DNA from 4 places in the Longispora sp. NPDC051575 genome. Region 1 is predicted to be linked to each of the others. Evidence: riboswitches for the same ligand, from Rfam matches in the RefSeq annotation. Region 1 holds a riboswitch; each other region holds the start of a gene.

Region 1 (7,593 bases):
CCGGTGCTGCTCAAGACGGAGATGGGCGCGGGGCACATGGGCCCGTCGGGTCGGTACGACGTGTGGAAAGAGGAGTCGTACGTGAACGCGTGGCTGTTGGACGTGGTGGGCCTGGCGGGCTGACCGGCGACGGCCCGGCATCCTGTGCCGGGCCGGCACCTCGGGTCGGGCCAGGTCAGGCCTCGCCCAGACCACTCCCGGGGTCGGGCCGGGTGCCGGCCAGCTCCGCGGTCGGGCCGGGGCTGGGGCCGGTGCCCGTCGCGTGCGTCAGACCAGGGCCGCCAGCAGCGCCGGGTTGATGTTCCCGCCGGAGATGATCGCGACGGTCCGCCCGAGCGGCAGCTCCTCCCGGTGGTAGAGGTACGCCGCCGTGGACACCGCCCCGCTCGGCTCCGCCACCAGCCGCGCGGACCGGGCGAGCACGCCCACGGCCGCGCCGATCTCCTCCTCGGTCACGGTGACGATCGCGTCGGCCACCTCGCGGATGTGCGCGAACGTCAGCTCGGACAGCCGCGGGCTGCGCAGACCGTCGGCGATGGTCTTCTCGGTCTCCTCCAGCGGCCAGGACACGACCCGGCCGGCGGCGAGGCTCTCCCGGGCGTCGGCGGCCAGCGCGGGTTCGACGCCGATCACCTTCGCGTTCGGGGCGAGCGCGCGGATCGCGGTGCCGACCCCGGAGAGCAGACCACCTCCGCTGACGGGTACGAGCACGACCTCCACGTCCGGCAGGTCCTCGGCGATCTCCAGCCCGACGGTGCCCTGCCCGGCGATGATGTCGAAGTGGTCGAACGGCGGGATGAGCGGGTAGCCGTGCCGGGCGACGAGTTCGAGGGCCCGCGCCTCCCGTTCGCCGGGTGAGACGACGATCACATCCGCGCCGAGGTTCTGCATGCCCGCGATCTTCACCTCGGGGGTGGTGTCGGGGACGACGATGATGGCCGGCATGCCCAGTTGCCGGGCCACGTACGCGACCGCCTGGCCGTGGTTGCCCGACGAGTACGCGATGACCCCGGGCATGTCCGGGCGGATCGCGTTGCGCGCGCCACGGATCTTGAAAGCACCGATGGGCTGCAGGTTCTCCGGCTTCAGCCAGAGTGGCCGGTCGGCGTCGGCCCACGCGCACGGCACGAGTTGGGTCCGCAGCACGGTACCCGCAATGGTTGTGGCGGCTTTCTGGATGTCACCCAAGGTCACGAGCCTCATAGTCGTCAAGGTAACCACACGGCGAATTCATCGTTAGGTAGTTGGGTAGCTACCGCACGAAGTGGCATCAGCAGATAACTTGTTACCCCCCAGTCCAGCGTCTAGCCTTGGGACCGTTCGTCCGGGTACAGCGACCCGACGGGGGGAGCACCGGTCGAATGCCGCCGAGTCGCCCTGTGGCGAATCGGGGACCCACAGAGCTAGTTGGGGTGAATCCGTCACTGTTCGTAGTGGCGGTAGGGCGATCTTCCCGCCCGAACCCGTCAGCTAACCCGGTAGGCGGCTGAGGGAAGAAGGAGTCAGCAGCCCAGGTGAAATCCGTCCGCGGAGCCTATTTAGCCGTCGTCGCCGTCACCGCCTCCGTCGTGATGTCCTTCGCGGGCAGCGCGCACGCCGACGATGTCGACGAGATCGAGCGCCAGCTGGATTCCAAGTGGAGTTCGTTGGAGGGCACGATCGAGCAGTACAACAAGACTGCCGCGACGCTGAAGACCACCAAGGCCGAGGTCGAGGCCGCCTCCCTCAAGGTCAAGCCCCTCCAGGACAAGGTCGACGTCGCGTACGCGCAGATCGGCCTGATGTCCGCCGCCGCGTACAAGGGCGGCAAGGCCAGCACCGCCAACGCCCTCCTCGGCGGCGGCTCGGCGGACTCGATGCTCGAACAGCTGACCCTCCTCGACGCGATCAGCGCGTCGGAGCAGAAGCAGATCGACGAGCTGAACCGGCTCAAGGCTCCCCTCGACGCCGAGAAGAAGAAGATCCAGGCCCTGCTGGACTCGCAGCAGAAGATGGAGTCCGAGCTCTCCGCCAAGAAGGTCTCGATCACCGGCGAGATGGACGCCCTCCAGGCCCAGCGGACCGCCGCGTACAAGGACCGGGCGAGCCGCAACGGCACCCGGATCGACTACGTGCCGCCGTTCATCCCGGGCCCGCCCGGCAAGGCGGTCACCTTCGCGATGGCCCAGATCGGCAAGCCGTACGTGTGGGCCGCCGGCGGTCCGGACGCCTACGACTGCTCCGGCCTGACGATGGCCGCGTGGGCCGCGGGTGGCGTGTCCATGGGGCACTACACCGGCTGGCAGCGCGACGCGTCGACCCCGATCACCCGGTCGCAGCTCCAGCCCGGTGACCTGATCTTCTACGGCGGCGACCGGCACGTGGCCCTGTACATCGGCAACAACCTGGTCGTGCACGCCCCGCAGCCCGGCCAGAACGTCAAGGTCGAGGGCGTGGACATGGGTGGGGACACCCCGACCGCCTACGCCCGGCCCAAGTACGCGCGCTGACACCCCCCTGCGAACGGCCCGCCCTCCGAGTGGAGGACGGGCCGTTCGTGTGTCCGGGGACCGGCTCCGGCCCGGTCGCCGCGCTGGTTCCGCTGATCGGGGCGGGCCGACCGCCGGCCTCCGCGGATCAGTAGCGGGTGCCCTCGGGGGTCGGCAGGGTGTCGAGGTCCGCGAGGTCCTCGGCGGTGAGGACGAGATCCGCCGCCGCCGCGTTCTCCTCCAGGTAGGAGATCCGCTTGGTGCCCGGGATCGGCACCACCTGCTCGCCCTGCGCGAGGGTCCACGCGAGCGCCACCTGACCGGGCTTCGCGCCGTGCCGGTCGGCGATCACCCGGACCGCGTCGACCAGCTTCTGGTTGGCGGCCATCAGCTCGGCCGAGAACCGGGGCATCAGCCGGCGGCGGTCGCCCTCCTCCAGGTCGTCGAGGCTGGCGAGCGCGCCGGTCAGGTAGCCCCGGCCGAGCGGGGAGAACGGGATGAACGCGGCCCCGTTGGCCTTCGTCCAGGGCAGGACCTCGTCGAGGTAGTCCCGGGTCCACAGCGACAGTTCGGACTGGATGCTGGCGACCGGGTGCACGGCGTGCGCGCGGGCGGCCTCCTCGGCGGTCACCTCGGACAGCCCCAGGTACCGGACCTTGCCGGCCTCGACCTGCTCGGCGAACGCGCCCCAGGACTCCTCGATCGGCACGGCCGGGTCGACGCGGTGCATCTGGTACAGGTCGATGTGGTCGACGCCGAGCCGCTTCAGGGACGCGTCGACCGCCGCCCGGATGTGCTCGGGGCGGCCGTCGGGCTTCATCGCGGCGGGGAACGGGGCGGGGACCAGCCCGGCCTTGGTGGCGAGGACGACCTCGTCGCGGCGGCCGGCCAGCGCGCGGCCGACGAGCTCCTCGTTGTCGTACGGCCCGTAGATGTCGGCCGTGTCGATCAGGGTCACGCCGAGGTCGATGGCCCGGTGGATGACCTTGATGTGCTCGTCGGGCGACTGGGTCCCCGTCGAGTACGCCCAGGTCATGCCCATGCAGCCGAGGCCGACCGCGCCCACGGTCAGGTCGGTGGTGCCCAGGGTGCGCTGCTGCATCAGTACTCTCCCAGCTATCAGTGTTCTGATTGTTCTGGGGCCGAGACTATCAGAGCACTGATAGTGTGCCAACCATGCAACTCGGGATGTTCGTACGCAGGCTGGAGCAGACGCTGACCGCCGCCAAGGCCGACGCGTTCCGGGAGACCGGGCTGACCGTGCCGCAGCACCTCGCGTTACTGGTGCTCGCGGCCTCGCCCAACAACTTCTCGGCCGCCCAGCTCGCCCGGGTGTGCCTGGTGACCCCGCAGACCATGTCCACGATCACCGCGAACCTGCTGGCCAAGGGCCTGATCGAGAAGCACCGGTCGGACGTGCACTCCCAGGTGCTGGTGCTGAAGGCCACGCCGGCCGGACTGGAGCTGCTGGAGCGGGCCGAGCCGGGGAACCTGGCCGTGGAGGCGCGGTTGATCTCGGGGTTCACGACGGAGGAGCAGGAGAAGTTCCGGGAGTTCCTGATCCGGGCGCTCAGCGCGCTGACCGACCCGCCCGGGTCCCAGACCGAGGCCTGAAGACGACGGGTACGGCCGGGAGCGGGCCCGGGACCTCGGACTAGCTGACCGGAAGCACCGTGCCCGAACCGGTGACGCCGCCGTGCAGCTCCAACCGGGTCAGCTTCGCGCCCTTGGGGATGTCGAACACGACGATGCCGGTGGCCGTCGTACCCGCCGGGATCTCCTTGACGAGTGCCTGGTTCGCGCCGTTGGCGTAGACCCCGGCCACCGGGTCGCTGCGGACCTCGGCCCCGGCGTCGGTGAACGCGCGCTGCAGGGAGTCGGTGAACAGCTGGCCCCCGGCGGCGGTGTTCTTCACCCCGAGCGTGACCAGGCAGAACTGCCCCTGGGGGGTCTTGGTCAGCGCGTCGGCCCCGACCTTCTCGACCCCGCACTCGACCTTGTCCGCGGTGAACTCGAAGCCGGCGTCCCGGACCGGGCCCGTGGCCGACGGGGTCGGCTGGGCGACCTTCTTGTCCTCGTCCTTGCCGCCTGTGGACAACACCAGGACACCGACGCCGATCACGAGGAGTAGCGCGGCGATGCCCAGCGCGAGCGGCAGCTTGCTCTTGTTCGCCATGCGCCCGAGCCTACGTTCGACCTGCGGTTATCCACAGGTTATCCACAAGGAAGAGAGGTTACCCACAGGGTTGTCCACAACTTATCCACAGGTTGTGCACAGGGTTATCCACAGGCTCTGTGCACAACCCGGCTACGCCCTGTGGACAACCACGGGCCTGTGGACAACGCGCGGCGGAGCTCCCCGACCTGTGGACAACGGGCCACGGCGGCCTGTGGACTACGGCCCGGTCGGGTCCTCGTCCGGGGCGAACGTCTAGGGGAAGATCACCCGGGCGATGCCGGTCAGCTCCTTGGCCGCGATCTCCTCCCGGGTGAGGAACAGCATCGCCTGCCCCTCCCCGACCACCACCTCGTCCTGGGTCGCCTCGGTGGTGCCGGAGAAGATGTGGAACCGCACCCCGACCCCGTCGGTCGCGCCGAGTTCGACGACCCGGACGGCCTTGAGGTACGCGACGAGGCCGGTCTCCTCGTACAGCTCGCGCTGGGCGGCGAGCAGCGGGGTCTCGCCCGGCTCCAGCCGGCCGCCGGGGGGCGTCCACTGGCCCGGAGACACCGGCGCGTCCTCGGTGCGGTGCTGCATGAGCACCCGACCGGCGGGATCGGTGAGGACGATGACGGCCACCTCGCGAGTGATCTCCATGCCGTGAGGCTAGAGCCTCGGGTCCGTGGTGTCCGGTTGGGGGCCGACGCGCACAGCATGCCGGCACGGTTGGCGGGGCGGACCGGCCCGGGACGACGGGACCGCGACCGGCCAACGCCACGGAACCCGGGCCGGGCGTCGGCGACCGGCCCCGGAAACGGAGGCGTCCCGGTGGCCGCCCGTCACGGGCCTGCCACCGGGACGCCCCGGGAAGACGAACGCTAGGCGCGGACGATCAGCCGCCGCCGGTACGCCCAGCCGACCAGGACCCCGCCCAGCAGGAGGAGCCCGGCGCCCACCGGGATCAGCGTCGACCAGACGTTGCCGTTGCTCTGGCCGGTGACCGGGAGCTGCCCCTTGACGGACGGGGTCGCCGAAGGCTTCGGGGTCGTGCCCCACACCACCGGGTGGTCCTCGACCTCGCCGCCGGGGGTGGCGCCGAAGACGGTCGGGGCGGAGTTCGCGCCCGGGTACATCCGGACCCGGATGAACGGGGAGTCGTTGACGTAGCCGTAGGTGTCGCCCTCGGTCGCGGCGGGCACCGTGAACGTCAGGACGACCGAGGTGGCGTTCCCGGCGAACGGGGACACGGCCCGCTCGCTCGCCTCGAACTTGCCGTTGTTGTTGAAGTCGAGCCAGCCGGCCAGGGTGCCGGCGATGTGCCCGGTGTTGGTGACGGGCACCGGCAGGTCGATCGTGGCGCCGCTGCGGTCCAGGACCAGCGGGTTCGGGAAGGCGTCCTCGTCGTCCGTGCCGAGCTTGTCGTCGCCCTGGGCCTTGATGCTCGGGTGGCCGTCGTTCTCGAAGTCGACCGTCTTGCCGAGGGCGAAGGTCTGACCCTTCGTGACCTCGGAGTACGTGTGCCGGGGCCCGTTGACGGCGAGGCTGGTCAGGTAGCTGTCCGGGGCGTCGGCCCAGTCAGTGCCTTTGCCGTCCTCGGCGACCGCGGCAGGAGCGGCCGGGGCGGCGGCGGGAGCGGCGGGAGCGGCCGGGGCCGCAGGTGCGACGGGCGTGGCCTGGGCCGCACCGGGAAGGGACAGGGAACCAATGATTATCCAGCCGGCGGCAACCGCCGCAGCAAGCCGGGAATGTACTCGCACAGCACCATCCTTGGGAGAGAACCACCAGCCTTTAGGCATGATTAGCGGATCTTACCCCATATGTCCAATTAGCTGAGATACCGGCTTAGGGCGGTGACCAGCGATTGTGCTGCTTTCTGGCGAAAGTCCGGACTTTTCATCAGGCCCGCATCCGTGGCGTTCCGCATGTTGCCGGCCTCCAACATCACCTTCGGAACAGTGCTCAGATTCAACCCACCCATGTCGGTACGCGGGTTGAGGCCGTCCTGTCCGATGTAGCTGGCGGTCCGCAGGCCGGTCCCCGCGCGGTACGCGTCGCGGACGGCGATCGCCAGCCGGTGCGAGTCGGCCTTCGTCGGGCTCGCCAACCCGGGCTCCATCACGTGGAACCCGGAGCCGCCGGCCGGCCCGCCGTCCGCGTGCACGGAGATCACCACGTCCGCGCCCGCCTGGTTGCCGATCCTGGCCCGGTCGGTGATGCACGGGCCCCACGGCGTGTCCGCGTCCACCGTCATGACGACCTTCGCGCCGGCCGCCCGGAGCAGGGTCGCCAGCCGGGTCGAGACGTCCCAGGTGAACGCCGCCTCCGAGTACCCGTCGTTGGTCTGGGTGCCCGTGGTGTCGCAGGCCTTCATGCCGTTGCCCGCGTCGACCTGCTTGTTGATCTCGGAGACGTGCTGGTAGTTGTTCCGGTTGTGCCCGGGGTCGATGACGATCGTCCTGCCGGCGAGGCCCGTGGTCACCATGCCCGGGGCCTTCGGGCCGGACGGCGACGGCGTCGCGGACGGCGAGGGCGCGGCCGGGGTGGGCGCGGCGGACGGACTCGGCGCGGCCTCCGACGGGCTCACCCGCGCGGCGACCGGGGTCGCCTCCGGCGTCGACGTGCCGCAACCGGCGAGCACCGCGAGGGCTCCGGCCGCCACGAACACGGCCGCGTTGTGCACTCGGGTCCGCACGTGCGAGTTCCCTTCATCGACGCCAGGACCCGGTCATCCTAGCCCGCGGGCGCTTCCCGGCTCCCAACTCGTGGGACCGGGAAGCGCTGCTCCGCAGGTCAGAGGGCTATCGGAAGTCCACCGCCGAGGGCGCGTCCGGGGCCTCGACCGTGATCGTGGACTCTCCGGCGGTCAGCCCGGCCACGGCGTCCGGGGCGGTGGGCAGGCGCAGCAGGCTCCGGCCCAGGTCGATGTCGACGGTCGCGCCGGTGGACTTCGGGGACACGAACTCC
Region 2 (7,593 bases), on a different contig from region 1:
AGTCCGGCGGTGTGCAGCGCCAGCGCGCCGAGCCGGGACTGGGCGGTCACCTGGAGCCTGAGCAGGCAGTCCCGGCCAGTGGCCTCGTCGGTGGGCAGCACCTTGACAGGGACGGCCGCGCCGGCCAACTCCTCGCATAGTCCGGGCCACGCGGGCTCGGCCACCCCAGTCAGCTCTTCGATCGTCCGCATCCGTGGATCATGCCAGGGCCGGCGGTTTCTCGAATCATGATGGTGTTGTGCTCGGTCGCTGGCTACGCTGCTGGGCTTGTGTCAGTTGATGGGGGAACGATGAAGCTTGCCGAGGCGCTCGCCGAGCGCGCGGACGCGGTGCGTCGGGTGGAGCAGTTGCGCGCCCGGATCACGGGCAGTGCCCGGTACCAGGAGGGCCCTGTTGATTTCGCTGCCTTGATTTGAGCGCCAGCGCGTCACTACTTCGGGTGGCATGTCTTGGTGGGGGTGTTCTGTGGCTTGCGTTATCGGAGGTAGCCGAGTTGGGTCATCATCCCGGCTTGGGCATGGTAGGCGTTGTGGCAGTGGATCATCCATCGGCCGGGATTGTCGGCATCGAAGTCCACGGGCAGGGTCTGGCCGGGCAGCACGATCGCGGTGTCTTTGCGTGCTCCGCCCTCGGTGAGGGCGAAGGTGTGGCCGTGCAGGTGTACGGGGTGCCACATCATGGTGGTGTTGACGAACTCGATGTGCACGCGCTCGCCGGCCCGGATGGGCTCGAAGCGCTTGAGGTCGTGGCGGCGGTTGTTGAACGCCCAGTCGTAGCCCATCATGCCGCCGGTCAGCGCCATGCGGATCGTCCGGTCAGGAGGCCGGGTCGGTAGGCGGGTGGCGTCGGTGGGTGCGAGTTGGCGGTGGGTGACGATGCGGCCGTCGAGTTCGCGCGGCCGGGTTGCGGGCCCGGGCGCTGTGCCCGAGCTGGTCCGGACGAGGCCGAACGCCGTCGCGTTCTTGCCTTCGGCGAGCGCGACGAGTGGGAACACCCCGTCGTCGAGGGTGACCAGGGCGTCGTAACGCTCGCCCATGCCCAGCAGGAGCGCGTCGGTGTCGACCGGTTGGACCGGGTACCCGTCGGTGTGGGTGACGGTGAGCCGGTGCCCGCCGAGCGCGACCCGGAACGCTGTGTCGGCGGCGGCGTTGATGATCCGAAGCCGGATGCGGCTGCCGGGCCTGCCGGTGAACACCTGCGGTGCTGCGGGCAGGCGTCCTCCCAGCAGAAAATGGGGGTATGCGACGTCGCCCGCGTCGCCACCGAGCAGCGAACTTGCCGCCCCCGTCATACCGTGCCCGCCCATCATCCCTCGGCGTAGCCCGGCGAAGGCGTCGTCGGGGGTACCGGCGATGCCGTCGAGCCAGTCGTCGAGGACGATGATCCATTCGTCGTCGTAGCCGCCGGGTTCGTGCGGGTCGTCGACGATGAGCGGCGCGTACAGTCCCCGGTCGAGTTGGACGCCGGTGTGCGGGTGCAGCCAGTAGGTGCCGGGGTGCGGGGCGGTGAACTGGTAGGTGTGATCTGCCCCGGTCGGGATGTGTTTCTGTGTCAGGTCGGGCACGCCGTCGTTGTCGTTGCGTAGCGCTACGCCGTGCCAGTGGATGCTGGTGGGCTCGGGTAGCCGCTTGGTGAGGGTGGCGCGGAGCTGTTCGCCGGCGGTGATCCGGATCGGTCGGCCGGGGATCTGCCCGTCGTAGCTCCACGTATTCACGATGGTCCCGCCGAGGTCGACGGGGCCGGCGGTCGAGGTGAGCCGGATGTCGCGAATGGTTCCGGGGTTGCGGCGGGCCTCGGCGGCGCGGACCTCCTCGCCGTCGGGGGTGACGAACGCGGCCGGGTCCGGGGTCGTGTCGCAGGCGGCGGTGAGCCCGGCGCCGAGGGCGGCCATTCCGGTGGCGAGGAGCGTGCGTCGTCTCATGGCTGCCGCCTCATCGTCGGGCCGGTCGGATCGCCCGGCGGTAGATGACGGCCGCGGTGACGGTGAGGACGGCGATCCAGCTCAGGGCGATGAGTAGCGACCTGGTCTCGTCGAAGGTGTCTGTGACGGCCGCGTCGATGAGGACTCGGGTGCCGCCGTAGCCGGGCAGGTAGTGGGCCCAGGCGGCGGGCTGGCCGCGCAGCATCGGGCTCTGGGCGATGCCGAGGTCCAGGAACGGGAAGAGAAAGGCGATGAACACGCCGGCGACCCGATCGAAGACCGGGGCGAGGATGACGCCGATCAGTGCGTAGCAGCCGGCGATCAAGAGGTTCGCGGCGAAGTAGAGGGCCCACTGCCGGGGGGAGAACACGGCGGCGGTGACGGCGAGCGCGGCGGCGGTGGACAAGGCGACGCCGAGGGTGATGACGGCGAGCCGTGCGGCGAGGACGACGGTGGGCCGGAGTCCGGCCAGTGCGAGCCGCCGGTCGCCGGGGCGGGTGTCTGCGGTGACGAACAATCCGACCAGCGCTTCGGGGTTCACCACGCACCTCCTACTATCACGCGTCGTACCTGCGCCCTCACGGTGCTCGCGTTCGCCGGAGCCGTGCAGGGCCGGCCGGCCCGCCCCCCGGCCGGCGAAGGTCCCGTCACCGGGCGGGTCTGGTCAGCCACCGGTCGTGGTCGGCGTCGAATGCGGCGGCGCAGTGGGGCGAGCAGAAGTAGAAGGTCTCCGCGCCGATGGTGCGGCCGATGGCGCCGACCGGGTCGACAGGCATGCCACACACCGGATCCGTCACGGCAACGACCTGTTCCATGATTGCTGGCTCCCGGGTCTCGACGTGCGGCTGGACAAGGGGCACGGTCGTGGCAGGCAGCGGTGTGGCTCGCCAGCGGCGTAGCCGGCTGGCGTTGGCGACGACCGACAACGACGACAGGGCCATAGCGGCGGCGGCCAACATTGGGCTCAGCCTCAGCCCCCACAGGGGATAGAGCACCCCGGCGGCGACGGGGATGCCCAGGGCGTTGTAAATGAGGGCGAAGAACAGGTTCTGCCGGATGTTGCGCATCGTGGCCCGTGACAGCCTGATCGCGGTGACCACGCCGGTCAGGGATCCGGAGATGAGGGTAATGTCGGCGGCCTCGATCGCGACGTCGGTGCCCGTGCCGATGGCCAGGCCCACATCGGCGGCGGCCAGGGCGGGGGCGTCGTTGATGCCGTCGCCGACCATGCCAACCCGTCGGCCCTCGGCCTGCAGCCGGCGGATCTCGTCGGCCTTGTGTTCGGGCAGCACCTCTGCCAGTACTCGGCGCACTCCGACCTGGGCTGCGATCGCGGCGGCGGTGCGCTGGTTGTCGCCGGTGAGCATGACCACCTCGACACCGAGTTTCTCCAGCGCAGCGATGGCCGCCCCGGAGTCGGCTTTCACAGTGTCGGCGACGGCGATCACCCCGGCCGGCCGGCCGTCGACGGCGGCGAACACTGCGGTCTTGCCCGCCCCGGACAGCTCCGCGGCGTGCGACGCCAGGGCCGTGGTGTCGATGCCAGCGTCGGCGAGCAGCCGGACATTGCCGACCAGCACCTCCCGGCCGGCGACCGTGGCGCGGACGCCCTTGCCGGTGATCGAGTCGAACCCGGTCACCTCTGGGAGGGCCAGGCTCCGGGCGCGGGCGCCGGCCACGATCGCCGCAGCCAGGGGGTGTTCGCTGTCGGCCTCGGCGGCGGCGACCAGCTCCAGTAATTCGGCCTCGGTCAGGTCGCCGGCGGGGCGCACGTCGGTGAGGACCGGCTTGCCGGCGGTGACGGTGCCGGTCTTGTCCAGCACGATCGTGTTGAGCCGGTGCGCGGTCTCCAGTGCCTCGGCGGAGCGGATCAGGATTCCGGCCCGGGCGCCCTTGCCGGTGCCGACCATGATGGACAGTGGGGTCGCCAGGCCCAGCGCGCACGGACAGGCGATGATCAACACCGACACGGCTGACACCAGGGCGACGGTCAGCGCCGGTGGCGGCCCTGCGACGAACCAGATGGCGAACGTGGCGATCGCCACCGCGATGACGACCGGCACGAAGTAGGCGGAGATCGCATCGGCCAGGCGCTGGATGGGGGCTTTGGACGCCTGGGCCTGCTGCACGAGCCGGATGATCTGGGCGAGCATCGAGTCCGCCCCGACCTTCGCGGCCCGCACCCGCAGCGACCCGGTCCCGTTGACGGTCGCCCCGACGACGGTGTCGCCGGCGCGTTTGGTGACGGGCATCGGTTCCCCGGTGACCATCGACTCGTCCACCGCGGAGGAGCCCGACACCACCACCGCGTCCACGGGGATCTTCTCCCCGGGCCGGATGACGACCTCGTCGCCCACCGTCACGTCCTCGACCGACACGTCGACCTCCGTGCCGTCGCGCACCACCCGGGCCGTGCGGGCCCGCAAACCCAGCAGGGCCCGGATCGCCTCACCGGTACCGGCCTTGGCGCGGGCCTCCAGCAACCGGCCCAGCAGAATCAGGGTGAGGATGACGCCGACGGCCTCGAAGTACACTTCCCGCGCGTTGGCCGGCAGCGCCTCCGGCGCGAGCGTGACCAGCAGGCTGAACACGTATGCGGCGGTGGTGCCTAGCGTGATCAGGCTGTTCATGTCCGCGGCCCGGTTGCGCAACGTCAGCCAGCCGGTGCGGTGGATCGGCCAGCCGGTGTAGAACATCACCGGTGTGATCAGCGCGAGTTGCAGCCACCGGTCGAGCAGCAACCCCGGCACCCAGCCGGCCCCGAACACCTCGTGCGCCATCACCGCGAACAGCACCGGCGCGGTCAGCACGGTCCCGACGGCGACCCGGCGGTTCAGGTCCGTGACCTCGGCCCGCCGTTCGGCCACCTGGGTATCCTCGACATCGGCTGCCGCCTCGGGCAGGACCGCCGCCGGGAGCACCTCTGTGGTTGTGGCTTCCGGGCTGTCGCCGGGTTCGACCAGCAGCCGGCCGTGGATCATGTTCATGCCACACGCGAAGCCCACCGTGCCGGCCTTGACCGGGGTCAGCCGCACCGTCGTGCGGGCGAACGCCGGCAGCGCCGCGCTGACGCCGAGGTCGGCGAACACCACCCGCGAGGTGCAGTCACCTGACTCCCGCCGGTCGAAGACGATCTCCAGGGGCACATTCTGGCGGACCCGGATCACGTCCGGCTGGTAGCCGCCCCGCACGGTCACCTCGATCCGCTGCACCCCGCCGGCCACCGACGCGTCCCGCACCGCCCGCTTTCCGAAGAAGAACCAACCCAACACGCCAATGAGCGCCACAGCGGCGGCCACGACGCCGAAGTCGAAAGTGTTCATCGCAACCGTCTCCTTCAGGAGCTCATGACACCGCAGCGACGATCATCGCGGAGCCCGGATCGCCGACGACTTCACGGCCGACCCGGCCCAGGGCCGGCCAGCCGGACCCGCGCCTCGTCGTAAGACGCGGCATCGATCTCCCCGGCGGCGAAACGCCGATCAAGAATCTCCAGTGCCGACGCCTGTTGAACCGGGCCTCCGCCCCGACTCGCGGAGCCCTGTGCCCAGCGCACGGCCACCCAGACGACACCAGCAGTCAGAACACCCCACAGCACCAGCATGATCAGCATCCAACCCATGCCCCAGCCATCGCCGTACATCATCACGCCCACCTCCGAATCAAACCGGTCACCTCCACGGTGCGCCGCGCTCCGCAGACTCCGCCAGTGCCCTCCGGCCCGAGCTGGGCAGGCCGTCTGACCCCTCAGGCAGCCGGCACCTCGCATCGGAATCGCTCAGATTAGGTGAAACGTCCCACGTCAACGGGCGAAGTAGAGCCGGGCGGTCACTGTTGCGTCCCCAAGGTCGACGGGGTGTCATCGTGACGGATCGACTCGCCCCAGACCGGAGCGCAGGCCTTCAGCCTTTCGCGGGCGAGGCTCGGCGGTCCATGCCCGCTCCGTGTTTCTGCGTATTGACTATGGGTAGTGGTGCTGGTCTTCCTTGCATGGCACCGCCGTGCGACAGGTTGCCGGCGGCTACTACCTGTCCTAGTATCGGCGTTCAGTCGGCCGGCTGTTTGTCACCCGAAGGGATGACGCCGGTCGTCACCGCCGAGTCGCCCAGTTGGGCGAGCCGGGGACCCAAGGTACGTGGGGTGAATCCGCCGGGCCCAGCTCAGGGCCCTGCGGTAGGGCGCTCTTCCCGCCCGAATCCGTCAGCTGACCTGGTAGGCGGTCGAGGAAGAAAGGTTCATGCTGTCTTGTCACCGTCAACACGCCGCGTGGCGTTCGTGACCGCAGTCATCATGGCCGCCGTGCTGATCGCCACGCCGGTTCGCGCCGAACCGGAGGGTGGGACGAAGGAACTGCGCGACGCGCTGTCTGCCGCCTCGCAGGGGTACCAGGACGCCAGGACCGCGATCGCCAACGCCAAGAAGCGCCAGGGCGAACTGTCCGGTCAGATCACCGCTACCCAGGCCAAGGTGGCAGGGTTGAGCGCGGCAGTCGGGCTGCTCGCCGCGGCCCAGTACAAGAGCGCTGGGACGGGCCAGGCGCAGATCCTGCTCAACAGCGGCTCGCTCGACGGATTCCTGCAGTCGGCCGCGACGATGCGCTACCTGTCGGAGCGCGACGCCGCCGCGGTGAGCGCGTTCACCGCGGCTCAGGCCGAGCTCGACCAGCAGCGCAAGGACCTCGACGCCGCGATCCTGGAGCAGGAGACGCAGCTCAAGGCGCTCAGGACGCGTCAGGATGACGCGCTCAAGGCGTTGCGCAAGGCCGGCGGTGGGGACCCGACTCTCGGCTTCGGCGATCTGCCGGCCAACGCGACACCCGCACCGCGCAACCCGGACGGCAGTTTCTCCTCGGAGGGCTGCACGGTGCGGGATCCCTCGACGGGGGGTTGTCTGTCGCCGCGCACCCTGCACGCCTACAACGAGACGAGGAAGGCCGGGTTCACCCGTTTCGTGGGCTGCTACCGCTCGATGGAGGACGGCTACGAGCATCCCCGTGGGCGGGCGTGTGACTGGGCTGCGGCGGTCGGGGGCTTCTCGGGAGCGGCGACCGGAGGCGACCGAGAGTACGGCAACCGGCTCGCGGCCTGGTACATCGCCAACGCCGACCGGTTGGCGGTGCTCTACGTCATCTGGTACCGCCAGATCTGGATGCCGGGCACCGGCTGGCGGTCCTATTCGGGCTACGGCGGCCCGTCCGCTGAGCACACCGACCACGTGCACGTCTCCATCCGCTGAACCGTAGGACCGGCCCGGGGTGCCGCGCGCCGCCGACGGGCCTCCAGGTGGGCGCCCGCGAGTTGCGAATTCACCATGTCGTCGGAGTGAGCTGCCGCGAGAGCGGTGCTGCGGCGCGAGCGGAAACAGCGATGGTTATGGATTGCTTAACTGCGCCTCATGTTAGGCCCCACTTCACCTTAAATACTACTTTCCGTAGTAGGTGGAGCTACAAAGTCGATCTTCTCACCTACTAGCTGCGGTAGTAGCGTCCCTGGCAACCTCGCATCGAAGCGAGTCTGGTTTTGGGGAGACAACTCATGCGTATCCGACCCCTCGCGATCGCCCTGGCAGCCGCCTCGGCGATCGTCGGATTCACCGCCACGCCGGCGCAGGCCGACCACAGCTGGGGCAGCTACCACTGGTCGCGCTCCGGCGAGGCCCGGCTGACGATCTAC
Region 3 (7,593 bases), on a different contig from region 1:
TCGCGGTGCTGATCGGCGTGAACGTCGGCCCGAACCTCACGTACGTCGGGTCGCTGGCCACCCTGCTGTGGCGGCGGATCCTGCACGCGCACGACGCCCGGCCCACCGCGACGGAGTTCCTCCGGCTCGGGGCGCTGACCGTACCGGCGTGTCTGGCCTCGGGGGTGGTCGCGCTGTGGCTGGGGCTGCGACTGTGGGGGGTATGAGGATTCTCGTCTGGCTCACCGAGGGCACGTGGCCGGCCTGCGTCGACGCGGCGGCCGACCTGGCGCCGCCGGGCGCGGACATCACACTCCTGCACGTCACGGACCCGGGCGTGGCCGAGAGCCTGCACGGCGCGTTCCTGGGCCGGCTGGGCCGGGGCGGGCACGGCACCGACCCCGGGGACACGGTCGAGGCGGCGGTCCGGGCCGCCGAACGCACCCTGCTGGACGCGGCCGTGGCCCGGTTGGGCCGCCCGGCGCACACCGCCGCCACGTCCGGCCGGGCCGAGCGGCTGGTGGTCGAGGCGTGCGAGGCGGCGGACCTGCTGATCCTGGCCCGGGACGGCGACCACTCCCGGCCCGGGCCGGGCAGCCTGGGGCCGGCGACCCGGTTCGTGGTGGACCACGCGCCGTGCCGGGTGCTGCTGCTGTGGCCGGACGCGGCGACGTCCCCGCGGCTGCTCCCGCCGGCCGGGTAGGCCCGCCGGGTACCGGTCTGCTCGGATTGTCGCTCTGTGTGACGACCCACCCTCCACTGTGTGTGATTGAACGGCCGGTAGTTGCCGAGAGTCACGCTCTGTCCTAGCATCGGCGTGCAGACGACCGGCCTTCGCCGCCGACGGGTGGCACCGGGAGTCACCGCCGAGTCACCCTCCGGGGTGAGCCGGGGACCCAAGGTACGTGGGGTGAATCCGCCCGGCTCCTCTGTGGAGGGCCGGCCGGTAGGGCGCTCTTCCCGCCCGAATCCGTCAGCTGACCTGGTAGGCGGGTACGGGAGAAGGGTTCTGTCTGTCTTGTCCGTCTTAGTACGCCGTGCCGCCCTGACAGTCGTCGCCGTCGCCGCCACCGTGCTGGTCGCGATCACCCCCGCCCAGGCCGAGCCCGAGGGGGGCACGAAGCCACTGCGCGACGCGCTCCGGGCCGCCTCCCAGGGGTACCAGGACGCGCGCACCGCGATCGCCAACGCCAAGAAGCGCGAGGGCGAACTGTCCGAGGAGATCCTCGCCTCCCAGGCCAGGGTGGCCGACCTGAGCGCGGCGGTGGGCCGGCTGGCCGCGGCGCAGTACCGGGGCGGCTCGTCGGCCCAGCTCCAGGCGCTGCTGTCCAGCGGGTCGCCGGAGAGTTTCCTGGACACGGCGGCGACGGTGCGCTACCTGTCCGAGCGCGACGGGGCCCAGGTCACCGCGCTCAAGGCCGCCCAGGCCACCCTCGCCCGGCAGCGCAAGGACCTCGACGCGGCGATCCTCGAACAGGAGAACCAGCTCAAGGAGCTGCGCAAACGCCAGGACGAGGCGCTCAAGGCGCTGCGCTCGGCCGGCGGCGGCGACCCGACCCTCGGCTTCGGCGACCTGCCGGCCAACGCGACCCCCGCGCCGCGCAACCCCGACGGCAGCTTCCCGTCCGAGGGCTGCTCCGTGAAGGACCCGACCACCAGCGGCTGCCTGTCGCCGCGCACCCTGCACGCGTACAACGAGACGAAGAAGGCGAACTTCGACCACTACGTGTCCTGCTACCGCTCGGCCGAGGACGGCGGGGAGCACCCGCGCGGCAAGGCCTGCGACTGGTCCTCGGCCGCGAAGGGCTTCGGCGGGATGGCGGTCGGCGCGGAGAAGGACTACGGGAACAAGCTCGCCGCCTGGTACATCGCCAACGCGGACCGGCTCGGGGTGCTCTACGTCATCTGGTTCCGCCAGATCTGGATGCCGGGCACGGGCTGGCGCTCGTACTTCGGCAGCGGGGACCCCTCGTCGGAGCACACGAACCACGTGCACCTGTCGATGCGCTGACCACCTCGCGGTCGGGCCGGCCCCGCCCTGACCGACCGCGTGTCGGCCCGCCCGTGCGGGCGGCGGGCACCGTAGGGGTACCCGCCGCCCGGATCTCAGCCGCAGTTGGCGGTGATCGTGGCGACCACGGAGGTCGTGTCGTTGATGCGGCGGTAGGTGTTCGGGGCCGTACCGACGCAGGTGTAGCTCGTGGAATTCCAGTTGCTCGACACCGTCGTCCAACTGCCGGTGGCGGGGTCCAGCCGCTGGAGTCGGACGTAGATGTCGCGCTCGTCGCCGCTGTCGCAGATCATGTAGGCCCCGGCGCTGAGGTACGTCCCATCGTCGGTGAGGTAGTACTTGGTCCGGCACGTCGGGTAGGCCTGGGCGGGCACGCTTGCGGCGAGGCTGACGCCGGTGGTCGCGAGGGCGAACGCGGCGGCGAGGGTCGTCCTGAGAATGCGTGACATGGGTGCTTCTCCTTCGGGAGAGGGGCGGGTTGGCCGGCGGGTACCCCTGTGGTGCCCGCCGCCGGGGTTCAGCCGCAGTTGGCCGTGATCGTCCGCACCACGCTGGTCGTGTCGTTGATGCTGCGGTAGGTGTTCGTGGCCGTGCCGACACAGGTGTAGCTGGTGGTCTCCCAGTAGCTCGACACGGTCGTCCAGGCGCCGGTGGTCGGGTTCAGGCGCTGGAGCGAGACGTAGATCTGGCGCTCGGGGAGCCCGTCGTAGCAGATCATCCACGCTTCCGCGCCGATCGAGGTCCCGTGGTCGCTGAGGAAGTACGCGACCCTGCACGGCGGGGCGGCCTGGGCCGGGGCGGTGGCGGCGAGGCTGACGCCGGTGGCGGCGAGGGCGAACGTGGCGGCGAGGGCCGTCCTGAGTAGTCGTGACATGGGTGCTTCTCCTTTGGGAGAGGGAGAGGCGACCGTAACAGTCTACATTAGACAGTGTCTATAGATGTCGATGCCTTCGTCCCTCGGCCCACTGGGTCCCACGAGGCGAGCGTCGCGTGGATGTCCTGGCCAGGGGCGCGTCCTGCGTGATCACCAGCGAGTCCGGCGTCGGGAACCGGACCGTCAGGTTCAGGCCGCCCGCTGGCCGGGCCCCGGCGGGCCGCCGACAGGGGCCGGGCCATGGCGCGGGCCACAGACCCTGTCCGGGGCCGGGGCGGCGTGCTGTAATGGCCTGATGATCATCACGGAGGATCTGGTCCGACGGTGGCTGCGGGGCTGGGGCCTGGCCCGGCGCCTGCCCGCCCCCGAGCCGGTCGACGGCGGCCTCCAGGTCCGGTGCGACCAGCCCGGCCGGCAGGTCGAGGTGTTCGCGCTCCGCGCCGACGAGGAACCCGACTCGGTGGCCCGGCTGGCCGCCCGGGTCGCCGCCGCCGACCTGCGCACGTGGCTGACGGTGACCACCACCCGCCCCGAGGAGGTCGGCACCGCCCTCGCGGCCGGCGGCCTGGAGCTGCTGGACCGCCCCGAGTGGCTGATGAGCGTCGACCTGACCACCCACCCGCGGCACGCCCCGGCCGACACCTACCGCTCGACGGTCGAGGTCGACGGCCCGGTCGTCACTGTCTCGATCCACGACCCTTCGGGGGTACTGGCGGCCCGCGGCCAGCTCGCCGTCTCCGGTACCGACGCGGTGGCCGACCGGATCGAGACCAGCCCCGAGCACCGCCGCCGGGGCCTGGCCAGCGCCGTGATGGGCGCGCTCGCCGGGGCGGCCGTGGACCAGGGCGCCCGGACCGGGCTGCTGATCGCGAGCGCCGATGGCCAGCACCTGTACTCCCGCCTGGGCTGGCGGCGCGAGGCCGACGTCCTCATCGCCCGCCCGGCCTGACACTCAGCCGAGGCCGGCGACCGCCCGGGGGACGGGCGTGTCGCCGCCGACCAGTTCCAGGGTGCGGCCGACCGTGCCCGGCGCGTCGAGGAGCGCCAGCAGGACCGCCGCCACGTCGTCGCGGGTCACGTCGCCCCGCCCGGTCCGCTCGGCCAGCGTGACCAGTCCGGTGCCCGGACCGTCGGTGAGCCGCCCCGGCCGCAGGACCGTCCAGTCGAGCCCGGGCCGGGCCCGGACGTCGTCGTCCGCCGCGCCCTTCGCGCGCAGATAGGCGGCGAACACCGGGTCCGTACCGGCCGGGGGCTCGGGGTCGGCGCCCATGCTGGAGACCACCACGAACCGGCGGACCCCGGCACGCTCCGCCGCGTCGGCGAACAGGGCCGCCGCGCCCCGGTCGACGCTGTCCTTGCGGTCGATGCCGCTGCCCGGGCCCGCGCCGGCCGCGAACACGGCCGCGTCCGCCCCGGCCAGGTGCGCGGCCACCTCGGCGACGGTGGCCGTCTCCAGGTCGCACACCGCCGGCTCGGCCCCCGCCGCGCGCAGGTCGTCGGCCTGTTCCGGGCGGCGGATCAGCCCGGTCGCCGTGTCCCCGCGCCCGGCGAGGAGCCGTTCCAGGCGCAGCGCGATCTGACCGTGGCCGCCGGCGATGACAATCCGCATGGATCCGACCCTAGGTGGCCGGCGTGAGCTGGTGCGGCATGTTCCAGCCTTCGGCGAGCCGGGACGGGTGCACGTACCCGCCGCCGCCGAAGAACTCGCAGAACTTCATGATCAGCGGGTCCCAGCCGACCGGGTCGACGTACTGGGTGCCGGGGATCAGCAGGCTCTCCTCGACGTGCGCGCGCCGGACCGCCACCTCGAACGCCGTGGCCCGGGTGCCGAACGGGTGCGCGGTGACCACCTCGCACTCCAGCTGGACCGGGCACTCGGCCACCCGGGGCGCGCCGACCAGCTCCGAGGGCTGCGGGGTCAGCCGGGCGAGCCCGAACTTGTCCGGCTCGTACCGGTACCCCTGTGCGGCCTTGTTCTCGGGCACGTCCTGAGCGCCGGTGGTCATCGCGAGCCGGTCGACGGCCTCCACCAGGTCCGACGGCACGAGGTTGAGGACGCAGCCGCCGTCGCGGAGCAGGTTGGCCGTGGTGTGCCCGCTGTTGCCCAGGCCGAGCATGCAGTTCTGGCCGAGCCACCAGGCCGAGGACATCGGGGCGAGGTTGGCGGTGCCGTCGGCGTTGCGGGAGCTGATCAGCACCACGGGGGTGCCGAAGTACAGCACCTTGAGGTCGGTGACCTTGTGCATGGGACGTCCTCCGTGAGATCGGGTCTCCGTCGAGCGTGCCCGGGGCGGGCCGGTCGTGCTGGCGGGGAACGGACTTCGCGTTCGGCCCCGAGCTTCGGCCCCGAGCTTCGGCCCCGAGCCTCGGTCCCGAGCGCCGGCCCGCGCTCCGGCCGTGGCGAAGGAGCGGCCGTCCCGTCCGGTACCCGACGGTGGGTGTTCCGCGTGTCCCCGCCCGGCCCCGCGCGCCCCCGGTGCCATAGTGGACCGGTGGACACCACTGGCACGTCGAGGTCCGCGTCCCGTTCGGCCCGCCCGCCGTCCGTCCGCGCCGTGCCCGGCCAGGCCGCGCCGGTCGACGCGCTCACGTCCTGGGTGGCGATCGACTTCGAGACCGCCAATCCGCGGCGGGGCAGCATGTGCGCCGTCGGCATGGTGGCGGTGACCGACGGGGAGGTCACGGACGCGTTCGGCACCCTGGTGCGGCCGCCGGAGCGGGCGGCGGAGTTCAACCCGTGGAACGTGCGGGTGCACGGCATCACGGCGCGCGACGTGCGCGGCGCCCCGAGCTGCGCGGACGCGCTGGACCTGATCGACCGGTTCACGGCGGGCCGGCCGCTCGTCGCGCACAACGCGTCGTTCGACAACAGCGTGCTGACCCGCGCGCACGAGCTGGTCGGCCGCCCGGTGCCGTCGCCCCGGATGTACTGCACCCTCCAGCTGTCCCGGCAGCTGTGGCCGCACCTGGGCGACCACAAGCTGCCGACCGTGGCCACGGCCACCGGCTTCCGAACCCTGGAGCACCACGCCGCGCTGTCGGACGCCCGGGCCGCCGCGCACGTGATGCTCGCCGGGCTGCGCCTGCACGACACCACGGATCTGGGTGTCCTCGCCGGCAGGGTGGGGCTCCGGCACCGTAGGTAATCAACTCTTGACGGTGAGTAAGAGTTCGGTTAGAGTCTGAGGTGAAGCCCGACCCGATCGTGAAGCAGAGATGCGGAAACGAACGAGCCGGGCTTCTCCTGTGTCCGGGGCCGGGCGGGACCCTGGCCGCAACCGGGCGTCCGGGCCGGAAACCCGGAACCCGGAATCCGGGGCCGGGTCGAGGTTGGTCGCGCCGCCCGGTCGGGTAGGAAGAACCCAACCGAGCAGAGGGGTACCACCATGTGGACGTGGCGATTCCAGGACTCCGCGGGCACCGAGGCGCCGCCGGCCGTCGCGCCGGAGGAGTTCGACACCCAGGCCGACGCCGAGGCGTGGGTGGGGGAGGTGTGGCAGGAGTTGCGCGACGGCGGCACGGAACGGGTCGTGCTGTACCAGGAGGGCGTCGAGGATTACGCCATGAGCCTGCTGGCCGCCGAGGCGTAGCGGCACCGGGGCCCAGCTGCATCGATTTCTTCGGTTATGGGCGATTCGCGTACTCTGTTGCGGACGTCCAGACGCTGAAGGGATGCGGTTGTGCAAAAGAAATGGTGGCTGACTGCCGGGCTCGTGGTGGCGGGCGGACTGGCCCTGGCGGGCGGGGTGGCCAGTGCCGCGCCGCTGCAGGGTCCGCTGCTGCAGTTCATGACCCCGGCCAAGCCGTCGGCCACGCCCAGCGCCGCGGTGGCGCCCAAGGTGCGGCCGTCGGCGACGAAGGCCGTGCGGCCGCCGAAGACCACCGCCCCGGCCGCGAAGAAGCCGTCGGCCGGCCCGACGACCGTGAAGCCGCCCGCGCCGGCCCCGGCCAGCGTGGGGCCGAGCAAGTCGCCGGCCGCGCACCACGGCGGGCTCGGTGGCCTGCTGGGCCGCTAGGACGAGCGGTGCGGGCCGGGTCCATCCAGCGACGGATGGGCCCGGCCCTTTCCGTACCCCGCCCATGAAGTTTTAGGGGTTGCTTATATAAGCAGGTGCGCATACTCTCGGGTGGTGCACGCATTCGACATCCTCGGAGACCCGGTACGCCGGCGCATCCTCGAACTCCTCGCCGACGGCGAGCGGGCCGCAGGTGACCTCGGGGCCGTGGTGCAGGCCGAGTTCGGCATCTCGCAACCGGCCGTCTCCCAGCACCTCCGGGTGCTGCGCGACGCGGGCTTCGCGACGGTGCGCGCCGAGGGGACCCGGCGGCTCTACGCCGTCGACGCCGAACCCCTCCGGCAGGTCGACGAATGGCTCGACCCCTACCGGCACTTCTGGAACCAACGACTCGACGCCCTGGCCACCGAACTCGCGCGCGGCAAGCGCGAACGGCGCGGGGCGGCACCCACCACGAAAGGCACGGACACGCCATGACCGTCACCGCTGACCACCTCGACACCCAGCACGAGCTGTACCGGCGCGAGATCGCCGCCGGCGAGGCCCGCTGCGCCGTGTTCCGCCGCACCTACGACGCCGACATCGCCGACGTGTGGGACGCGTGCACCGACCCGGCCCGCCTCCGCCGGTGGTACGCGCCCGTCGAGGGCGACCTGACCGTCGGCGGCACCTTCACCCAGGGTGACTTCGGCCCCGGGAAGGTCACCCGCTGC
Region 4 (7,593 bases), on a different contig from region 1:
TACGTGCACCCCGACATCGCCTGGCCCCGCCTGATCCTCGACGGGGACCAGCCGGTCGGCTTCGTGATGGCCTTCTTCGACGTCCACTTCTACGACACCGACCCGCCCGACCTGCTCCGCTCCGGCCTGTGGCGCCTGAACATCGCCGCCGACCACCAGGGCCACGGCTACGGCCGGTTCGCCGTCCGCGCCGTGTGCGACGAGATCCGCCGCCGGGGCGGCTCCCGGGCCACCGTCACCTACGCGCCCGACGACGACGGCCCCCGCGACTTCTACCTGCGCCTGGGCTTCCACCCGACCGGCGAACTCAGCGGCAACCAGCCCGTAGCCGAACTACACCTGCCCACCCAGTCCGCCTGACAGGTGCCCGCCCCGATCGAGTCCCCCGGTCTGCGACAACCGGCCCTTCCCCTCGAACCCATTCCCGGACCCACCCGAAAGCCAAGAAAGCCCCGAACGACATGTCCGCCGTAACTCCCAGCCCCCCCACACAAAAGTGGGGCACGCCGCGAAGGCGTACCCCACAAAAATCTTTTGATCTAAGGCGAAGTGGCCCGCTGAGGGCGGGGCTGGCAAGCGTCGGCGGAAGTCGCTAGGGCAGCGCCCTGCGAATTCCGCCGAGGCGCCGCCAGCGTCGTCCTCAGCGGGTCCTCACCCACGCACGCGGCCGTAGCCGTAGATGCTGCCGATCTGGGTGATGGGGGCCATCATCACGTTCTGGCCCGGCTGGGGGGCGTGGATCACCTTGTCGTTGCCGACGTAGATCGCCACGTGGCCCAGGCCGTTGGAGAAGACCAGGTCCCCGGGCTGGAGCTCGCCGCGCTGGATGTGCGCCGTGGCATCCCACTGCATGGCCGCGTTGTGCGGCAGGGAGACGCCGGCGGACTTCCACGCGGCCATGGTGAGGCCCGAGCAGTCGTAGCCGTTGGGGCCGGCGGCGTTGAAGATGTAGGGCTTGCCGACGACGCCGTACGCGAAGTCGACGGCCTTGCCCGCGGTGCCCGGCAGGTGCGGGGCGGGGAGGCCGACGGTGCCGCCGGGGCCGATGCCGGCCTTCTTGCGCTGCTCCTGGAGCTTCTTCAGCTCCTCCTCGATCTTCGCCTTCTGCCCGGCGAGTTCCTTCTCCTGGGCGGTCTGCTGGTTGAGGGCGGCGTCGAGCTTGGTCTTCTCGCCGTCGTAGGCGGACTTGGCCTGGTTGTAGGCCGAGATCTCCTGCTGCTGCCCGTACGCGAACTGGTCGAGGATGGTGAGCTGTTCCATCAGGCTCGACGGGTTCTGGGAGCTGAGCAGGGCGCTCATCGAGGACACGCTCTGGCCCTTGTAGGCGGCGGCGGCGACGGCGCCGATCCGGCCGCGCGCGGCGTCCACTTTGTCCTGGGCCGGCTTGAGCTGGATGTTCAGTTTGTCGACGGACTCGCGGGTGACCTTCAGCTGCTCGGTCACCTTGTTGAAGGACTCGATGACCTTCTCGAGCTCCTCGGACGCCTTGTCGATCTGGGCGGCGAGCTCGGCGGGGGTGGGCTCGGCCTGGGCGGGGGAGGCGCCGAGGGTTGCGGCGACGGCGAGGAGGCAGCCGATGGCCAGTACGCGGAGGGGTTTCCGGCTGACGGTGGTCAACGCAGCACGACCCTTTCATAGGCAACAAGCCGCGCCCACGTTACCCGCCTTGTGAGATGCGTGCCACCTTCGAGAAATGCCTACTACACAAAGAAAACAGCCCATCACGCGAGGTGATGAGCTGTTTTCTCGGTGTTCGAGAAACCGGGCACACAAATGGCGGGAAAACCACCTGTGGAATGGAACCGCCCGGATCTACTTAGCCGCGGACCCGGCCCGCGCCGTCGTACCCGCCCATGGAGTCGACGTTCGAGATCTTCACCGACTCGCCCGGCTGCGGCGCGTGGATCACCTGGTTGTTGCCCACGTAGATGCCCACGTGGCCCAGGCCGTAGAAGAACACCAGGTCGCCCGGCTGCAGGTCGCCCCGGCCGATCCGGGTGGTGGCGGCCCACTGCGCGTTCGTCTGGTGCCCGCCGATGCCGACGCCGGCGGCGCCCCACGCGCGCATGGTCAGACCGGAGCAGTCGTAGGTGTCCGGGCCGGCCGCGCCGTAGACGTACGCCTTGCCGAGCTGCGCGTACGCGAACTGCACGGCCACGCCCGCTTTGCCCGAGACGTTCGGCGGCGGGGTGTTGGAGGTGTTCGACGGGCTGGTGGACCGCTCGGCGGACCGGCTGGCCCGGTCGGCGGTGGCCTTCGCCTCGTCGCGCGCCCTGACCAGCTCGGCGTTGGCGGCCTCCAGGGCGGTCTTCTTCGCCGCCAGGGTGGTCTCCTGCTTCGTCTGCTCGGCGATCAGGCCGTCCAGGCGGGCCTTCTCGGCGTCGAGTTCGCCCCGGGCGCTGGTGAGGTCCCCGACGCTGTCCGGCGCGGGACGGGTGGCCACGGCGGCGGCTCCGACCTGGTCGAACAGGGAGGTCGTGGGCCGGGCGGCGATGCCGAGCGGGTTGGCGGTCGCGGCGACCTTGTCGGCGAGGGGGGCCAACTTCGCGGCGACGGTGTCGGCGACGAGCCGGGTACTGGCCAGCGTCGCGCGCACCTTGTCGTACTCACCGGAGATCTGGGTGACCTCGCGGGTGTTCTGATCGATCTTGCCCTGGGTGTCAGTACCGGGATCGGCCTGAGCGGCGGTCATCGGAGCCGAGACGGCCAGCACGGAGACGCCCACAACAGTGAGCGCGGCGCGCAGCAGCCCCGGCACGGAACTTGGTGCCAAGGAGGACTCTCTTCCCTCGTCTGCCTACACGGGCAGCACACCGCCTACCGGGTTAGCTGACGGGTTCGGACGGGAAGAAATTGCGCCCTACCGCGCACTGCGCGGATTCACCCCGGCGGAGAAGTCGCACCTCCGCGATGGTTCCCCGGCTCACCGGTCACGATGACTCGGCGGCCCGTCCGGCGCTCCCCATCAATGGGTGGCTGACTCCCGGACGTTGACTGACGCTACCTGGGATCTCGGGCATAGCAACCCTGAGTGACGGGCCAGACGTGGGCCCCACCCGGTCGCACCGCAGCTCAGAGGAGGGTCTAGGCTCCGCCCGATTACCCTACGTGCGCGTTCAGCCACTCCTGCAGGGTGTCGAAGTAGAACTGGCGGGACTCCTCCGCCGACAGGGCGAGATCGTGCAGGCCGTCAGGAACCTCGATGAATGTCACGTCGGGGCCGAGCGCGCGGGAGTACTCCGCGATGTGCGCGACGTCGAGGACCGAGTCCATCCGGGTGGCGTCGTCGCTCCACTCGGGACGCTTGTACGACGCGGTGGACGCGGTCACCAGGACCGGCACGTCGATGTTGAGGCCCCTGCGCAGTCGGCGCTGGGCGTGCGTGATCGCCACCAGCCAGCCGAGCCGGGTCGGGATGCCCTCGATCGGCTTCCACGCGGTGTCGAAGTTCCAGGCGCCCTTGCGGTCGACGTGCACGCTGTCGCCGTACACGCTGCTCAGGCCCGCCGGGAGGGAACGCATCGGCTGGCGGCGGCCCATCGGGGCGAGCACGACCGGCGCGACCCGGCGGAGGAACCAGTTCGCGTTGAGGTCGAAGAACGGGCTGTTCAGGGTGAGCGCCGTGATGGTGCCCGTGCCCTGGAGCTTGTGCGCCCACATCGAGGTGGTCAGGCCGCCGGTGGAGTGCGCGTTGACGACCAGGATGTCGTGGCCGTCCTCCTCGCGGATGATCCGGGCGGCCTCGTCGAGCTCGACGAAGTACTCCGCGACGCTGTCCACCATGGACGGCGTCTGGCCGGGGCGCAGGCTGCGGCCGCTGCGCCTCAGGTCGATCGCGTAGAAGGTGTAGCCGAGGCTGACGAAGAAGTCGGCCAGGTGGGTCTGGAAGAAGTAGTCGTTGTACCCGTGGACGTAGAGCACCGCCCGGGTGGACTGGCCGGCCCGACGGCGGACGAGCGTCGCGACCAGCTCGCCGTTCTCGTCGTCCGGCAGCGGCAGGGTGCGCGCCTCGTAGGCGTCGCCCAGGATGTCCTTGACCCACATGGGCACATCATCGCAGGTGGTCGAGGATGTCGGGCACCGCCAGAAGAATTCCGGCGAGTCCGGCCACGATCACAAAAAACGGGCGGAGGAAACCTCGTTCGAACCCGCCGTTCACCTGGACGGCCATAAAATTCGGTACGCCGATCTCGCGCCACACCCGGCCGGCCAGCGGCAGCGGCCACAGGACGGGGCAGCCGGCCCTGGTGATCATGTCGCCGAGGGTGTGGATGACGCCGCCGAACGCGATGGCGAGCCCGAGCAGCGGGAAGCCCCGGTCGGCGGGCAGCCACAGCCACGCCCCGTACGCGGCGCCGGCCGACAGCAGGGTCACCACGATCCAGCCGCGCTCCTTCGCCCAGTCGGCCAGCAGGCCCCGGATCGCGAGCCCGAGGGTGAAGAACAGCAGCCCGATCACGAACGGCTTGCCCCAGTGCCCGGCGAGGAACGCGACCAGGCCGCCCAGGGCCACGTTGAAGACCCAGGTGTGCGTGAGGGTGCGGTGGCCGTTCTTGCGCTTCGGGTCGTGTTTGGCCCGGGTGACGGTGTAGACGGCGAGGGCGAACTTCTCCACGCACTCGGCGAGGAACAGCGACGCGACCCCGAAGGTGCGGGCCACGGTCGCGCCGCCCTTGTTGGCGGTGACCCGGCCCGAGCAGTCCAGGTCGGGCAGCAGTGCGGCGCCGGCGCAGACGGCGGCTCCGACGACCAGTTCGGCGGGGCGCTGGTGGATGTTCATGAACTCACCGAGCGCCCACGAACCCGCCAGCCACGCGGCGGCCCCGGACATTGCGTGCGTCGGACCCATCACCATGCCGCCGAGCGTCCCGGTTCGTGCCCGGGTGGGCGACTGCGACACGCGGCCGTGACCAGATTGTTGCGGGGCACACGTTTGGAGCTCGGGAGCACGGGTAGGTGGGCGGTCAGCCCGGGGTGAGCAGCCTCGGTTCGCGGGCGCTGACGGCGGCGAAACCGAAGCGGTGCGCGGGATCGAGCCAGTCCAGCACGTGCCACGGTGCGAATCGGACCACCTGCCGGGTACCGGCCGGAACGTCCGCCGGCAGCGCCGACAGGTCGGTGTCCCGCAGCCGCCCCAGGCTCGCCGCGCCCACCTTGATCAGGGCCTCCTTGCGCACCCACTGCCGGATGAACGCCGCGCGCGGGTCCTCGGCGGCCCGGACCGCCGCGAGCTCGCCGTCCGCGAGCACCTTCGCCATCAGCCCGTCGTCGAGTCGGCGCCCGATCGCCTCCACGTCCACGCCCACCGGGCCCCAGCCGGCCGCCGCCGCGACCGCGCCCCGGGTGTGCGACAGGCTGACGTGCACCTCGGGCCGCCCGTCGACGTACGGCCGGCCGTGGTCGACCGCGCCGCAGCCCGCGCAGCGCTGCCGGAGCACCACCTCGCCGGCCGGCACGCCGAGCAGGGCGGCCACGCACCGGCGGACCAGGACGTGCGCCGCGACGTAGTCGTCCCGGTCGATCCCGCGGCGGTACGCGTCGGCGCGGGCGCGTTCCTCGGCGGTCAGCGACTCCCCGCCGCCGTCCGCCAGTACCGTCGCCGTGTCCAGGACCATCGCCAGTGTCACGGGTGAAGGGTAGCGGGCGTCGAATTGTCCACTGGAGTACCAGATAACAGGTCCGTTATAGGGGTTTCACCCCTTCGCGTGGCGGGGCTCGACTAGTACCGTCACTCTGTGCAGACAGAGACCGCCGTCCGGGCCGCCGCCGGACACGACGCGCCGCCCCGGCGGAGACGCGTGCGTTCCGTGGAGGTCCTCGCGGTCCTCCTCATCGTCGCCGTGTTGGCCAGGGGGCTGCTCGCCGACGCGATGGACTCCCCGGTGCTCCAGAGCTGGACCACCGTGTTCATCTCCATCGTCATCCAGGCCATGCCGTTCGTGGCGCTCGGCACCCTGCTGTCGGCCGCGATCGCCGTGTTCGTGCCGCCGGGGTTCTTCACGAAGGCGCTGCCGAAGAACCCGGTGCTCGCGGTGCCCGCCGCCGGGCTCGCGGGCGGCATCCTGCCCGGCTGCGAGTGCGCCTCGGTGCCGGTGGCCGGCGCGCTGGTCCGCCGGGGCGTCACCCCGGGCGCGGCGCTGGCGTTCCTGCTGTCCGCGCCCGCGATCAACCCGGTCGTGATGATCTCGACCTATGTGGCCTTCCCCGGTCAGCCGTCGATGGTGGCGGCCCGGTTCGGCGCGAGCCTCGCCGCCGCCGTCGTGATGGGCTGGCTGTGGCTCCGGCTCGGCCGCGACGACTGGCTGCGCCAGCCCGCGCACCACGACCACGCGGGCAAGGGCAAGCTGATGGCGTTCGTCTCGGCCGCCCGGCACGACATGACCCAGGCCGGCGGGTACCTGGCGATCGGGGCGTTCGCCGCCGCGACCCTCAACGTGACCGTGCCGCCGACCTGGCTGCGCGCCGTCGCCGAGAACCCGGTGCTGTCGGTGCTGGCCCTGGCCGCCCTCGCCGTCGTGCTGTCGATCTGCTCGGAGGCCGACGCGTTCGTGGCCGCCTCGCTGACCCAGTTCTCGCTCACCTCGCGGCTGGTGTTCCTGGTCGTCGGCCCGATGGTCGACCTCAAACTGTTCGCGATGCAGGTCGGGGCGTTCGGCCGGCGGTTCGCGCTCCGGTTCGCGCCCACGACGTTCGCGGTCGCGGTGCTGGTGTCCGTCGGAACGGGGGCCCTGCTGTGGTGAGACAGGCGACCAGGTCGGTGATCCTGCTGCTCGTGGGCGGCGCGATCCTCAAGACCACCATTTCGGGTACGTTCGTGCGCTACGTCAAGGAAGGCATGTGGCCCCTGCTGTACGTGGCCGGCGGGGCCATGGTCCTCATCGCCGTCCTCGGACTCGTCGGGCTGTTCCGCAAGGCGGACGGGCACGGCCACGAGCACGGCGGCCGGTTCGACGCCGCGTGGCTGCTCATGGTGCCGATGCTCGCCGTGCTGCTGCTCGCCCCGCCCGCGCTCGGCGGCTTCTCCGTCAACCGGACCGGCTCCGCGCTCGGCACCGCCCCGGCCAACACCGACTACCCGCCGCTGGCAGCCGGGGACCCGGTCCGGCTGTCGGTGCTGGACTACGCGAGCCGTTCCGTGTTCGACGGCGGCCGGACCCTCGCCGACCGCAACGTCAAGCTGTCCGGGTTCATCGTCGCCGGCCCCGACGGCCGGGTGTACCTGGCCCGGATGCGGATCAACTGCTGCGCCGCCGACGCCCGGCCCGTCAAGATCGGGCTCACCGGTGCCCTGCCCGGCGGGCTCGCCCCGGACAGCTGGTTCGAGGTGGTCGGGAAGTACGACCCGCGCACCGATCTGGACGAGGTGAGCGCGGAGAAGATCCCGTACATCGCGGTGGCGTCGGCGAACCCGATCGCCGCCCCGAAGAAGGCGTACGAATGACGGACCTGCGGCTGTTCGCCGGCACCGGGGCGGCCCTGCTCGGCGTCGCCCTGCTCCTCGCGCTGCCCGCCCCCGTGGCCCCCACCGCCCCGGCCGGGCCCGCCCCCGCCGTCGAGCTGGCGGTGGCCTGGCCCGGGGTGGCCACCGGCACC

What was found. A riboswitch is a leader RNA that binds a small molecule or an ion and turns the genes downstream of it on or off. The one in region 1 is predicted to bind cyclic di-AMP.
Region 2: another riboswitch for cyclic di-AMP. It lies ahead of AB0M43_RS21305 (hypothetical protein); the one in region 1 lies ahead of AB0M43_RS14970 (NlpC/P60 family protein).
Region 3: another riboswitch for cyclic di-AMP. It lies ahead of AB0M43_RS11180 (hypothetical protein); the one in region 1 lies ahead of AB0M43_RS14970 (NlpC/P60 family protein).
Region 4: another riboswitch for cyclic di-AMP. It lies ahead of AB0M43_RS24210 (NlpC/P60 family protein); the one in region 1 lies ahead of AB0M43_RS14970 (NlpC/P60 family protein).

The regions. Positions count from the first base shown of each region.
Region 1 covers NZ_JBFAZP010000005.1:112,189-119,781, reverse strand. The annotation lists gene AB0M43_RS14980 (S9 family peptidase) at 1-123, shown strand, start outside; gene AB0M43_RS14975 (threonine/serine dehydratase) at 268-1,203, opposite strand; cyclic di-AMP (ydaO/yuaA leader) riboswitch at 1,356-1,500, shown strand; gene AB0M43_RS14970 (NlpC/P60 family protein) at 1,515-2,489, shown strand; gene AB0M43_RS14965 (aldo/keto reductase) at 2,617-3,570, opposite strand; gene AB0M43_RS14960 (MarR family transcriptional regulator) at 3,645-4,082, shown strand; gene AB0M43_RS14955 (DUF4352 domain-containing protein) at 4,123-4,644, opposite strand; gene AB0M43_RS14950 (NUDIX domain-containing protein) at 4,900-5,286, opposite strand; gene AB0M43_RS14945 (GEVED domain-containing protein) at 5,508-6,386, opposite strand; gene AB0M43_RS14940 (N-acetylmuramoyl-L-alanine amidase) at 6,455-7,321, opposite strand; gene AB0M43_RS14935 (Xaa-Pro dipeptidyl-peptidase) at 7,428-7,593, opposite strand, start outside.
Region 2 covers NZ_JBFAZP010000007.1:106,213-113,805, forward strand. The annotation lists gene AB0M43_RS21275 (DUF2625 family protein) at 1-191, opposite strand, end outside; gene AB0M43_RS21280 (hypothetical protein) at 291-416, shown strand; gene AB0M43_RS21285 (multicopper oxidase family protein) at 476-1,921, opposite strand; gene AB0M43_RS21290 (hypothetical protein) at 1,932-2,462, opposite strand; gene AB0M43_RS21295 (heavy metal translocating P-type ATPase) at 2,569-5,244, opposite strand; gene AB0M43_RS21300 (SHOCT domain-containing protein) at 5,316-5,567, opposite strand; cyclic di-AMP (ydaO/yuaA leader) riboswitch at 6,006-6,155, shown strand; gene AB0M43_RS21305 (hypothetical protein) at 6,188-7,156, shown strand; gene AB0M43_RS21310 (hypothetical protein) at 7,456-7,593, shown strand, end outside.
Region 3 covers NZ_JBFAZP010000004.1:28,432-36,024, reverse strand. The annotation lists gene AB0M43_RS11190 (ArsB/NhaD family transporter) at 1-206, shown strand, start outside; gene AB0M43_RS11185 (universal stress protein) at 203-682, shown strand; cyclic di-AMP (ydaO/yuaA leader) riboswitch at 834-986, shown strand; gene AB0M43_RS11180 (hypothetical protein) at 998-1,990, shown strand; gene AB0M43_RS11175 (hypothetical protein) at 2,086-2,439, opposite strand; gene AB0M43_RS11170 (hypothetical protein) at 2,508-2,864, opposite strand; gene AB0M43_RS11165 (GNAT family N-acetyltransferase) at 3,160-3,813, shown strand; gene AB0M43_RS11160 (NAD(P)H-binding protein) at 3,817-4,473, opposite strand; gene AB0M43_RS11155 (flavin reductase family protein) at 4,484-5,110, opposite strand; gene AB0M43_RS11150 (3'-5' exonuclease) at 5,357-6,010, shown strand; gene AB0M43_RS11145 (hypothetical protein) at 6,251-6,454, shown strand; gene AB0M43_RS11140 (hypothetical protein) at 6,545-6,880, shown strand; gene AB0M43_RS11135 (metalloregulator ArsR/SmtB family transcription factor) at 6,995-7,357, shown strand; gene AB0M43_RS11130 (SRPBCC domain-containing protein) at 7,354-7,593, shown strand, end outside.
Region 4 covers NZ_JBFAZP010000008.1:13,418-21,010, forward strand. The annotation lists gene AB0M43_RS24200 (GNAT family N-acetyltransferase) at 1-360, shown strand, start outside; gene AB0M43_RS24205 (NlpC/P60 family protein) at 652-1,617, opposite strand; gene AB0M43_RS24210 (NlpC/P60 family protein) at 1,817-2,773, opposite strand; cyclic di-AMP (ydaO/yuaA leader) riboswitch at 2,815-2,946, opposite strand; gene AB0M43_RS24215 (alpha/beta hydrolase) at 3,100-4,044, opposite strand; gene AB0M43_RS24220 (metal-dependent hydrolase) at 4,052-4,852, opposite strand; gene AB0M43_RS24225 (4'-phosphopantetheinyl transferase superfamily protein) at 4,965-5,627, opposite strand; gene AB0M43_RS24230 (permease) at 5,736-6,740, shown strand; gene AB0M43_RS24235 (TIGR03943 family protein) at 6,737-7,441, shown strand; gene AB0M43_RS24240 (hypothetical protein) at 7,438-7,593, shown strand, end outside.